One region of the Nesterenkonia halobia genome, then DNA from elsewhere that is predicted to be linked to it. Evidence: predicted binding sites of a transcription regulator. Region 1 holds the regulator's gene; each other region holds the start of a gene.
What was found. Region 1 encodes LexA, which represses DNA repair genes until DNA is damaged. Its sites were predicted from a motif close to TCGAACANNTGTTCGA; they were not measured.
Positions count from the first base shown of each region.

Region 1 (3,271 bases):
GTGGGCGGCCTCGACCACGTCGAGCCCCAGGGCGGTGCCGGTGGGGTTGTTCGGCGAGCAGAGGATCACCACGTGGGGCCGGTGCTCACGGATCTGCGCGGCGACGCCCTCGGGCGTCTGGCGGTAGTCCGCGTCGCGCGTGCCGGCGAGGTATTCGCTGTTGGTGCCGCGGGCGTAGAGCGGGTACATCGAGTAGGTGGGCGGGAACGCCATCACCGAGCGTCCGGGGCCGGCGAAGGCCTGCAGGATGTGCTGCATGACCTCGTTGGACCCGTTGGCCGCCCAGATGTGCTCGGCGGTCAGTCCGTGGTCCAGGAAGGCGGCGAGCTTGCCCCGGAGCGCGGTGAACTCGCGATCCGGGTAGCGGTTCAGCCCGAGGGCCGCGGCACGCACGGCTGCGGTCATGGCCTCGACCACGTCGGCGGGCATGTCGTAGGTCGTCTCGTTGACGTTGAGCATGGCCGGCACCTGCAGCTGCGGCGCACCGTAGGGATGCTGTCCGCGCAGCTCCTCGCGCAGGGGCAGCTCGTCCAGGCGTCGTGCTCGTGCGGCGGTCTCCTCGGAAGTCACCGCACCATCCTACTCAGCGAGGTCCGGCCGGCGCGCGTTCGAGACGCCGGAGGTCATTCCGCGGCCCGCACGGGTCAGCCGCCGACGGGGACGTCGAGACGCTGACCGGGCTGCAGCGTGGAGCCGTCCAGGTCATTGAGCTCGGCGATGCGCAGGATCAGCACGTCGGTGTCCTCGGTGGAGTCGATCTCCGAGGCGATGTCCCAGAGCGTCTCGCCCGGGGCGACGACCACTTCGCGCGCCTCCACCCCGACGGGGGCCTCCGTCGACGCCTGGGCCTGGTTGACCAGCCCACCCGCCATCAGCGCCGCGCCGAGCATCAGCGCGGCCGCGGCGGTCAGCACGGGCAGGCCGATCAGCAGCAGGCGGCCCCGGCGGGTCAGCCGCAGGCGACCGGTCCTCGCGGCCGTCGCCCCGGCGCCGACCGGTGCGGTCGCGGATATGGCCGTCCGCAGCACGGTGTGCGCGTGATCCATAGTCGTGCTCCCCTCTGCGTCGTGTCCGACGGGCGCAAGCCCGGCCGGTCTTCGAAGCTGTGTTCTAGTTCTAGCACACATATTCGACGCCCGGCCAGACATGCGTTCGAAAATCCTGGTGATACCCCTGGCCATCCCGTAGTGTGAGGCCATATTCGAAGTGATCTTCGGACGCCGTGTTCGATCGTCCGACGACGCAGAGTCCACCAGCGACCTCTGACACGACGCCGGGCGGATCACGACACCCTCAGTGCACGAGAGCAGGACGGGCCAGCCCCGGAGAGGCGGAGAGATGCCGGAAGACCACGTCGCCCCGCAGCGACCCCAGGAGGAGACCGCGCCGCGGCTGACCGAGCGGCAGCGCAGCATCGTCGACATCATCCAGGGCTCGCTCGCCGACCGCGGCTACCCGCCGTCGATGCGTGAGATCGGCGACGCCTGCGGGCTGGCCTCGCTCTCCTCGGTCACCCATCAGCTGGCCCGCCTGCAGCAGATGGGCTACCTCTCGCGCGTCCCCGGACGTCCCCGGGCCATGGAGGTGCTGCGGAACTCCGACGGCGAGCTGCTGAGCACGCCGGTCTCCGCCGAGACCGCCGACGCCTCCGACGACGCCGCGGCCGAGGCGCGGCCCGTCTCCCCCGCGGGAGGCGTCCCGGACTCCTCGGTGGTCGAGCTCGACGCCTACCGGGCCGACGCCGACGGACGCACCGCCGACATCCCGGTGGTCGGCCACATCGCCGCCGGCGGGCCGATCCTCGCCGAGCAGCACGTCGAGGACGTCATGCCGCTGCCCCGTCAGCTGACCGGCGAGGGCGAGCTGTTCATGCTCCAGGTCCGCGGCGATTCGATGATCGAGGCCGGCATCTTCGAGGACGACTGGGTCGTCGTGCGGAACCAGTCCGAGGCCGAGAACGGCGACATCGTCGCGGCCCTGCTGGACGACGAGGCCACGGTCAAGACGCTGCGCCGGCGCGACGGCCACCAGTGGCTGCTGCCGCAGAACCGGGCCTATGAGCCCATCCTCGGCGACGCGGCGACCATCATGGGCAAGGTCGTGACCGTGCTGCGCAGCCTCTGACCGTCCGGTCGTTGCCCTCGACGACGGGCTCCGTTCCGAACGCCGGCGGCGCAGAGCGGAGCCCGTCGGCGTCTCAGCCCGCCGGGACCTCCGCCGTCTCGGCGGTCTCCTCGGCAGGGCCGTCCCGGCGCTCGGCGGCCTGCGCGAGACGACTCAGCGCGCCGCGGACGACGGCGCCGTCGGTGGTGGGCCAGAAGTCCGGCATGGACTTGGTCAGGAACCCGCCGTAGCGGGCGGTGGCCAGCCGGGAGTCGAGGATCGCCAGCACGCCGCGATCCTCGGCGCTGCGGATCAGCCGACCGGCTCCCTGCGCCAGCCGGGTGGCCGCATGCGTGGCGGCCACCCGCATGAAGCCGTTGCCGCCGCTGCGGGCGACCTCCTGGGTGCGGGCGCTCATCAGCGGATCGTCCGGGCGCGGGAACGGGATGCGATCGATGGCCACCAGCCGACAGGCGCGGCCGGGCACGTCGACACCCTGCCACAGGCTCATCGTCCCGAAGAGGCAGGTCTCCTCATCCTCGGCGAACTGACGCACCAGCGCCGACATCGTGGCCTCCCCCTGGCAGAGGATCGGCACGTCGAGCCGCTCGCGCAGGTCCTCGGCGGCCTCCTCGGCCGCCCGGCGCGAGGAGAACAGCGCCAGCGTCGCCCCGCCGGAGGCCTCGATGAGGCCGGCGAGCTCGTCGCGCTGGCGCTCGGCGGTCCGCATCGACGGCGCCGGCAGGTGCTCGGCGACGTACAGCATCCCCTGCGTCGGGTAGTCGAAGGGACTGCCGACGTCGACGGCGTCCCAGACCGGCGAGTCCTCGCCGCCGAGGCCCAGATCGCCGGCCACCGGGTCGAAGCTGCCGCCGACGGTCAGCGTCGCCGAGGTCAGCACCGCCGTGCGGTCGCCGAAGAGGCCCTCGCGCATCCGCGCGGCGACCGACGTCGGGGCCACATGCAGCGTCGGCGGCTCGGAGAGGTCCGCCTCCTGATAGCCGATGCCCGGAGTGAAGCTCCCCGGCCGGGTCAGCCACACCACGTCGGGCGTCTCGGGCGACTGCAGCATCCGCTCGGCCGCCTCCTGGACCGCCTGCACGCGGGAGCGGGCGGTGGTGCGGCCGGTGTCGGCCTCGGCGTCGGCGGAGGGCTTGGAGTCCGACAG
Region 1 covers NZ_BAAAYG010000002.1:387,006-390,276, reverse strand. Annotated here, with positions in the region: gene ABD652_RS02510 (histidinol-phosphate transaminase) at 1-570, opposite strand, end outside; gene ABD652_RS02505 (LysM peptidoglycan-binding domain-containing protein) at 645-1,046, opposite strand; gene lexA (transcriptional repressor LexA) at 1,339-2,124, shown strand; gene ABD652_RS02495 (ATP-dependent DNA helicase) at 2,198-3,271, opposite strand, start outside.

Region 2 (3,271 bases), on a different contig from region 1:
CGCGGACCGCCCCGCGGATCCGATAGCTGTTCTGCATGCTCATCAGCGTCGTCCGCTCGCCGCCGAAGCGCTCGACGATCCGGTGGTAGACCTCGTGGCGGCGGGCCGACTCGACGTCGATGTCGATGTCCGGCAGCGTCGAGCGCCGACGCGAGAGGAAACGCTCGAAGACCAGGTCATGCTCGATAGGATCCACTGCGCTGATCCGCAGCAGATGGTTGACCAGCGAGGACGCCCCGGAGCCGCGGGCCGAGACCCGCACCCCCATCCGCTCGACCATCGCGACGACCTCGGCGACGGTCAGGAAGTAGCCGGCGAAGCCCAGATCCTCGATGACCGAGAGCTCCTGATCCAGACGCCGGTGCACCGCCTCGGCGGCCGCAGAGCCGCGGCGGGCTCCGCCGTCGGCCAGCTGCGGGAACCGCTCGCCGAGTCCGGCGCGGCAGCGCTGGGCGAGCTCGCGCATCGGATCCGCACTGGCCCCGCCGCGGCCCAGACCGAGGACCGCGTGCTCGGGGATCTTCGGCCGGCCGAAGCTCAGATGCTCCTCGGGGTCGAGCACGCAGCGCGCGGCCAGCGCCCGAGTGTCCTCCAGCAGCCGGGCGGCATCGGTGCGCGCCGTGGCGCTGCTGGTGGTGATCTCGACGGCGATCCGGTGCATCTGCGCCGCCGGCTTCAGCCATCCCTGGCCGGTGGGCTGCAGCGACTCGGTGCTCTGCAGGCTGGAGAGCACGCGGACGGCGTCGAGCACGTCGGCGGTGGTCGCCTCGTCGGGATGGGCGAAGCGGACCATGTTGGTCAGCACGGCGACCACGCCGACATCCTCGGCCAGCCCCAGCATCCGGGCGGCATGGGCGGTGGACAGCGCCTCGCCGGGCGGGGCCAGATGCGAGACGACCTCCACCCGCAGCGCCTGCGGACCCAGCAGCGCCCGCCAGCCGCGCAGCAGCCGGCGTGCCTCGGCGTAGCGGCGCTCCGCGGCGGCGCGGCCGACGTCGGACTCGGGACCGAGCAGCACCACCAGCGCGGGGGAGCCGTCAGCGCTGCTGCCGGCGGCGGGGCGGACGGCGCCGTCGCCGCGCGCCAGCTCTACCAGCCGGCGCAGCCCCAGCCGCGAGGTCGCAGCGGCGGCTGTGCCGGCAGGTGTGCCGGCAGCTGTGTCGAGCTCGGCGCCGTGGGCCGCCGAGACGGCACGACAGAGCGCGGCGTAGCCGATCGCGGATCCACCGGCCAGCAGCACCACGCGTCCGCGGGAGAGGCCCCGCTCGTCGACCACGGCCAGATTGGTCCCCAGGATCGGACCCATCCCGCGGGATCGGCAGGCGGCGACATGCTTGACCGCCCCGTAGAGCCCGTCGCGGTCCACGCAGGCGGCGGCCTCGGCGCCGTCGTCGGCGGCAAGATCCACCAGGTCCTGCGGCCAGCTGGTGCCGTAGTGGGCGCTGAACGCAGTGGCCACGTCCAGATGCACGAAGCTCTCCATCAGCGCAGTTCTCCGCGGCGCAGCACCCCGCCGCGCTCGCCGACGACCGGGAGGGCGCCCCCGCGCCGCCGATCAGGCCGCGGCATCGTGGACTCGCAGCAGACGCCACCGGCCCGAGCCGACGTGCCGGCTCAGATCCAGCGTGCGGGTCTCGGCCCCGGCGGCGGCCTCCAGCCGGACCTGCAGCCGCCAGATCTCATGATCGACGACACCGGCGCCGCGACCGCGCTCGACGCGGGACTCCTCGTCCCACCAGCGTCGGCGTTCGAACCAGCGCACCGGCTCGGCGACGACCACGTGCCGACGGTCCCGCCAGGACAGCCGGCACGGCGCGCCGTCGTCGTCGCACTCGACCTCCAGCGCCTCGGTCAGCGGGCCGGGTGCGGACGCCGGCGGCGTCGCCTCCGGCCGGTCGGCCCTGTCGGCGGCTCGACGGCGGGCGACGGAGAGGTCCCGGGCCGTCTTCGGCGGGACCAGACGGGCGACGCCGGGAAGGGCGGGGGTGGTCGACGTGGTGCTCACAGGCTCTCCTCCCGTGCTCCGGCGCCCGGGCAGGGCGCACAGCGGTGGTGTTCGTCGTCGATGGGAAGAAGACGAGCCGCGACGCGTCGGGGAAGAGGACGCCGTCTCGTGCTCCACCATCGTAGATCGAACATAGTTTCGAATACAACGGCGAGCCTAGAGACCTCCTCTGACACAACCTCGACCGACGGGCCCCAGCGATGGCCCCGCGGCTCGTGCGGGAAAGACGCGGCATTCCCGCACGAGCCGCGGGGCCATCCCTGGGGTGAAGCGGCAGGCGCGTGAGTGGAAGCGTTTCCAGATGAACTCTTGCGATCTGTGTCACATTCCGGATAGATTCAGTCCTCAGGCGTCGCCTCGACGCGGCCGCCGATCGCTCGGCGGTGACGCGGACCCCCGGATTACCGGCCGGAGTGGCCGCACGACTGCAGGAGCAGAACGCTATGACGACATCCACTCGCCCCTCGACACGTCGCACACCACGGCTATGGAAACGCTTCCTGAATCGGGGAGCCCCGGCGCTCGGCGCCCTGGGGCTCGCCGGTGCGCTGCTGGCCCCGGCGGCCCCGGGGATCAGCTCTGCGGAGGCCTCGGTGCCCGGCCTCGGCGACGAGCGCGCCGCCGAGCAGTCGGCGCATCACACTGAGCGCGTGCCCGGCCAGGCGCAGTCGGCGGTGTCGGCGACCGACGACGCCGCCGGCGACACCACCGCCTTCCTGTTCCAGTGGACCTGGGACTCGGTGGCCCGCGCCTGCGAACAGACCCTCGGGCCCGCCGGCTACGGCGCCGTCCAGACCTCCCCGCCGCAGGAGCACATCACCGGCGACCAGTGGTGGGTGCACTACCAGCCGGTCAGCTACCAGCTCGAATCCCGGCTGGGCACCCGCGCCGACTACGCGGCGATGGTACAGAACTGCCACGACGCCGGCGTCGAGGTGATCGCCGACGTCGTCATCAATCACATGGCCGGTCAGGAGTCGGGCACCGGCTGGACCGGCAGCGCATTCACCCACTACGACTACCCGGGCACGTACTCGCGCGCGGACTTCCACGACCACGGCTGCGAAGTCCAGGACTACACCGACCGGTGGGAGGTCCAGGAATGCGACCTGGTCGGGCTGGCCGATCTGGACACCGGCGCCGACTACGTCCAGTCGCGCCTGGCCGACTATCTGGACGACCTCTCCTCGCTGGGCGTGGACGGCTTCCGCATCGACGCGGCCAAGCACATCGCCGCCGCAGATCTGGAGGGCATTCTCTCGCGCA
Region 2 covers NZ_BAAAYG010000004.1:195,508-198,778, forward strand. Annotated here, with positions in the region: gene ABD652_RS06480 (DNA polymerase III subunit alpha) at 1-1,483, opposite strand, end outside; gene ABD652_RS06485 (DUF6504 family protein) at 1,556-2,005, opposite strand; partial or broken gene ABD652_RS06490 (alpha-amylase) at 2,449-3,271, shown strand, end outside.
Region 2: ABD652_RS06485 (DUF6504 family protein) is a predicted target of LexA. The motif match lies at 2,132-2,147, and genes of this name have one in related genera.

Region 3 (3,271 bases), on a different contig from region 1:
TGCTTGCGATGGATATAGGCGATGACGCCCTCGAAGCCGGTCGAATACCGTCGCTCGCGGCCGAAGCGGTTCCGATACTGGACCACGACCTTGTGGTTGCGGCCGTGCAGCAGCGCCCGGCGGACCGTCTTCGACAGCTCCCCCCACGGCGTGTCCAGCGAGAAGTCCAGCTCGTCGGCCAGCCCCTGCACGATGCGCAGGTGGTACTGCCCGCTGGCGCGCCCGCGGTTCCAGGGGGCGATGGCCCCCTCGTTCGGCGACAGCGTGTCGTCCGGGATGACCAGCTCCTCGTCGACCTCCAGCTTCGACCCGATCCCGGAGCAGGCCTGGCAGGCGCCGAACGGCGAGTTGAAGGAGAACGACCGCGGCTCGATCTCGTCGATCGGCAGCGGGTGCTCGTTGGGGCAGGCGAGGTTCTCCGAGAACGTCCGGAGCTTGGGCCCGGCGAGCTCCTCGGGCACCCGGTCGGGGTTCTCCGGCGTGCCGTCCTCGGCGAGGTCGACCATGTCGACGACGACCCGGCCCTCCGCCAGGCGCAGCGCGGTCTCGATGGAGTCGGTCAGCCGCTGCCCCATGCCTTCGCGGATGACCAGCCGGTCGACGACGACGTCGATGCGGTGGGTGTACTGCTTCTCCAGCGTGGGCGGATCGTTGAGCTGGACGAGCTCGCCGTCCACGACGGCGCGGGCGAAGCCCTGCCCGGCGAGGTCGCGGAAGAGATCCTTGAACTCCCCCTTGCGCGCCCGCACCACCGGCGCGAGGACCTGGAAACGGGTGCGCTCGGGCAGCCCGAGGATCTGGTCGACGATCTGCTGCGGCGTCTGGCGCTCGATCCGCTCGCCGCACACCGGACAGTGCGGCACCCCGATGCGGGCCCAGAGCAGACGGAGATAGTCGTGGATCTCGGTCACCGTGCCGACGGTCGAGCGGGGGTTGCGCGAGGTCGACTTCTGGTCGATCGACACCGCCGGCGACAGCCCCTCGATGAAGTCGACGTCCGGCTTGTCCACCCGCCCCAGGAACATGCGGGCATAGGCGGAGAGGGATTCGACGTAGCGGCGCTGCCCCTCGGCGAAGATGGTGTCGAAGGCCAGCGAGGACTTCCCCGAGCCGGAGAGCCCGGTGAAGACGATGAAGGCGTTGCGCGGCAGCTCGATGCCGACGTCCTGGAGGTTGTGCTCCCGGGCGCCCTGCACGACGATGCGGTCGGCCTCGGCGCGGCCGGCGCCGTCGACGGCGGCCTGCTCGGGGGCTCCGCGGCCGCGGAGCTCGTCGACGGACTCGATCACTGCGGCCTCGTTCTCGGCAACTCGCTCAGACACGATGCCCAGTGTAAGCCCCCGACCCGACTCGAACAAGTGTTCGAACGGCATGCGGCGCCGCACTCCCCCGGCACGCGGCCGCGGGCGCCGATGCGATCATGGAGACATGATCCGACCGCTCTCCCCCGCCCCCGCCGCCGTGCTCTTCGACCTCGACGGCACGCTGGTGGACTCCGCGCCGGGGATCACCTCGGGCATCGCCGCCGCGCTGGCGGCCCACGACGTCGCCGTCCCCGACCAGCCGGTCCTGGACGCGATGGTCGGCCCGCCGCTGGCCTCCAGCCTGCTCTCCGTCCCCGGCGTCGACGAGACGAATCTGGCCGCCGTCATCGACCACTACCGCCGCGACTACAGCGCCCGCGGCCTGGGGGACGCCGCCGTCTTCGCCGGCCTCGACGTGCTGCTCGACGAGCTGCGCGCCGCCGGCACCGCCCTGGCGGTGGCGACGTCGAAGCCGCAGACGCTGGCCGAGCGGCTGATCGCCCGGCAGGGGCTGCGCGAGCGGCTCGACGTCGTCGTCGGCTCGGACCCGGACGAGACCCGCCCGCATCCGGGCAAGGCCGCGATCGTCGGCGAGGCCCTGCAGGCCCTGGGACTGGGCCCGGGAGCGCCGCGGACGACGATGGTCGGCGACCGGATCTTCGACGTCGAGGGCGCCCGCGGCAACGACCTGCCCTGCCTCGGCGTGCGCTGGGGCAGCGCTCCCGACGGCGAGCTGGAGGAGGCCGGCGCCGCGCGGATCGTCGACGACGTCGCCGGACTGCGCGAGGCGCTGCGCCGGATCGGCGCGGGCCCGGAGGCGACCGAGACGACCGAGACCGCCGAGGCCGCCCAGGCCGCCGAGGCCGCCGAGGCCGGTCGGCGTCGTGGCATCTGACCGACAGCAGACCATAGACTGTCGCGCATGGCCTCCGACAGCACATTGATCCACGACCTCCCGGCGATCACGGTCCGCCGTCTCGCCGTGTCCGAGATGAGCAACAACGTGTATCTGCTCACCGCGAAGAAGTCCGGGATCCAGGTGCTGATCGATGCGGCCGCCGACGCCGAGGCCGTCCGCGGCATGCTCGCCGCCTCCGCCGAGGACACGCCCTGCGCCCCGCAGCTGCGGGCGGTGCTGACCACGCATCGGCATTGGGACCACATCCGCGCGCTGCCCGCGATCGCCGCGGACCCCGACGTCGAGACCGCCGCCGGAGCGGTGGACGCCGCGGCGATCGAGGAGGCCGAGGACGTGCGGATCGACCGCCGCCTCGAGCACGGACAGCTGGTCCAGTACGACGGCATCGGCCTCGACGTCATCGCCCTGCGCGGCCACACCCCCGGATCGGTCGCCTTCGTCTACCCCGTCGAGGACGGCCCGACGCACGTCTTCACCGGCGACTCGCTCTTCCCCGGAGGCGTCGGGAAGACCCAGTCCGCGGAGGACTTCGGCTCGCTGCTCGACGACGTCGTCGAGCGGCTCTTCGGCGTCTTCGACGACGACACGATCGTCCACCCCGGCCACGGTGCGCCCACCACCATCGGCGCCGAGCGTCCCCACCTGGCCGAGTGGCGGGAGCGCGGCTGGTGAGCGCCCGACCGTCGCTGAGCCAGCACCTGCCCGCCGCGGGGTCCGCGGGCGCCGACGAGCTCGTCGCCGCCTTCCAGGAGTGGACCGCCGCCCAGGGCATCACCCTCTATCCCGCCCAGGAGGACGCCGTCCTCGAGCTGGCCTCGGGCGGCCACGTCATCATGGCCACGCCCACCGGCTCGGGCAAGTCGCTGGTGGCCGCGGCCGCGCACTTCCTCGCCCTGGCCCGCGGCGAGCGCAGCGTCTACACGGCACCGATCAAGGCGCTGGTCTCGGAGAAGTTCTTCGAGCTGGTCGAGGTCTTCGGCCCCGAGAACGTCGGCATGGTCACCGGAGACTCGGCGGTGAACGCCCATGCGCCGATCATCTGCTGCAC
Region 3 covers NZ_BAAAYG010000007.1:141,522-144,792, reverse strand. Annotated here, with positions in the region: gene uvrA (excinuclease ABC subunit UvrA) at 1-1,322, opposite strand, end outside; gene ABD652_RS09675 (HAD hydrolase-like protein) at 1,429-2,199, shown strand; gene ABD652_RS09670 (MBL fold metallo-hydrolase) at 2,227-2,895, shown strand; gene ABD652_RS09665 (DEAD/DEAH box helicase) at 2,892-3,271, shown strand, end outside.
Region 3: uvrA (excinuclease ABC subunit UvrA) is a predicted target of LexA. The motif match lies at 1,351-1,366, and genes of this name have one in related genera.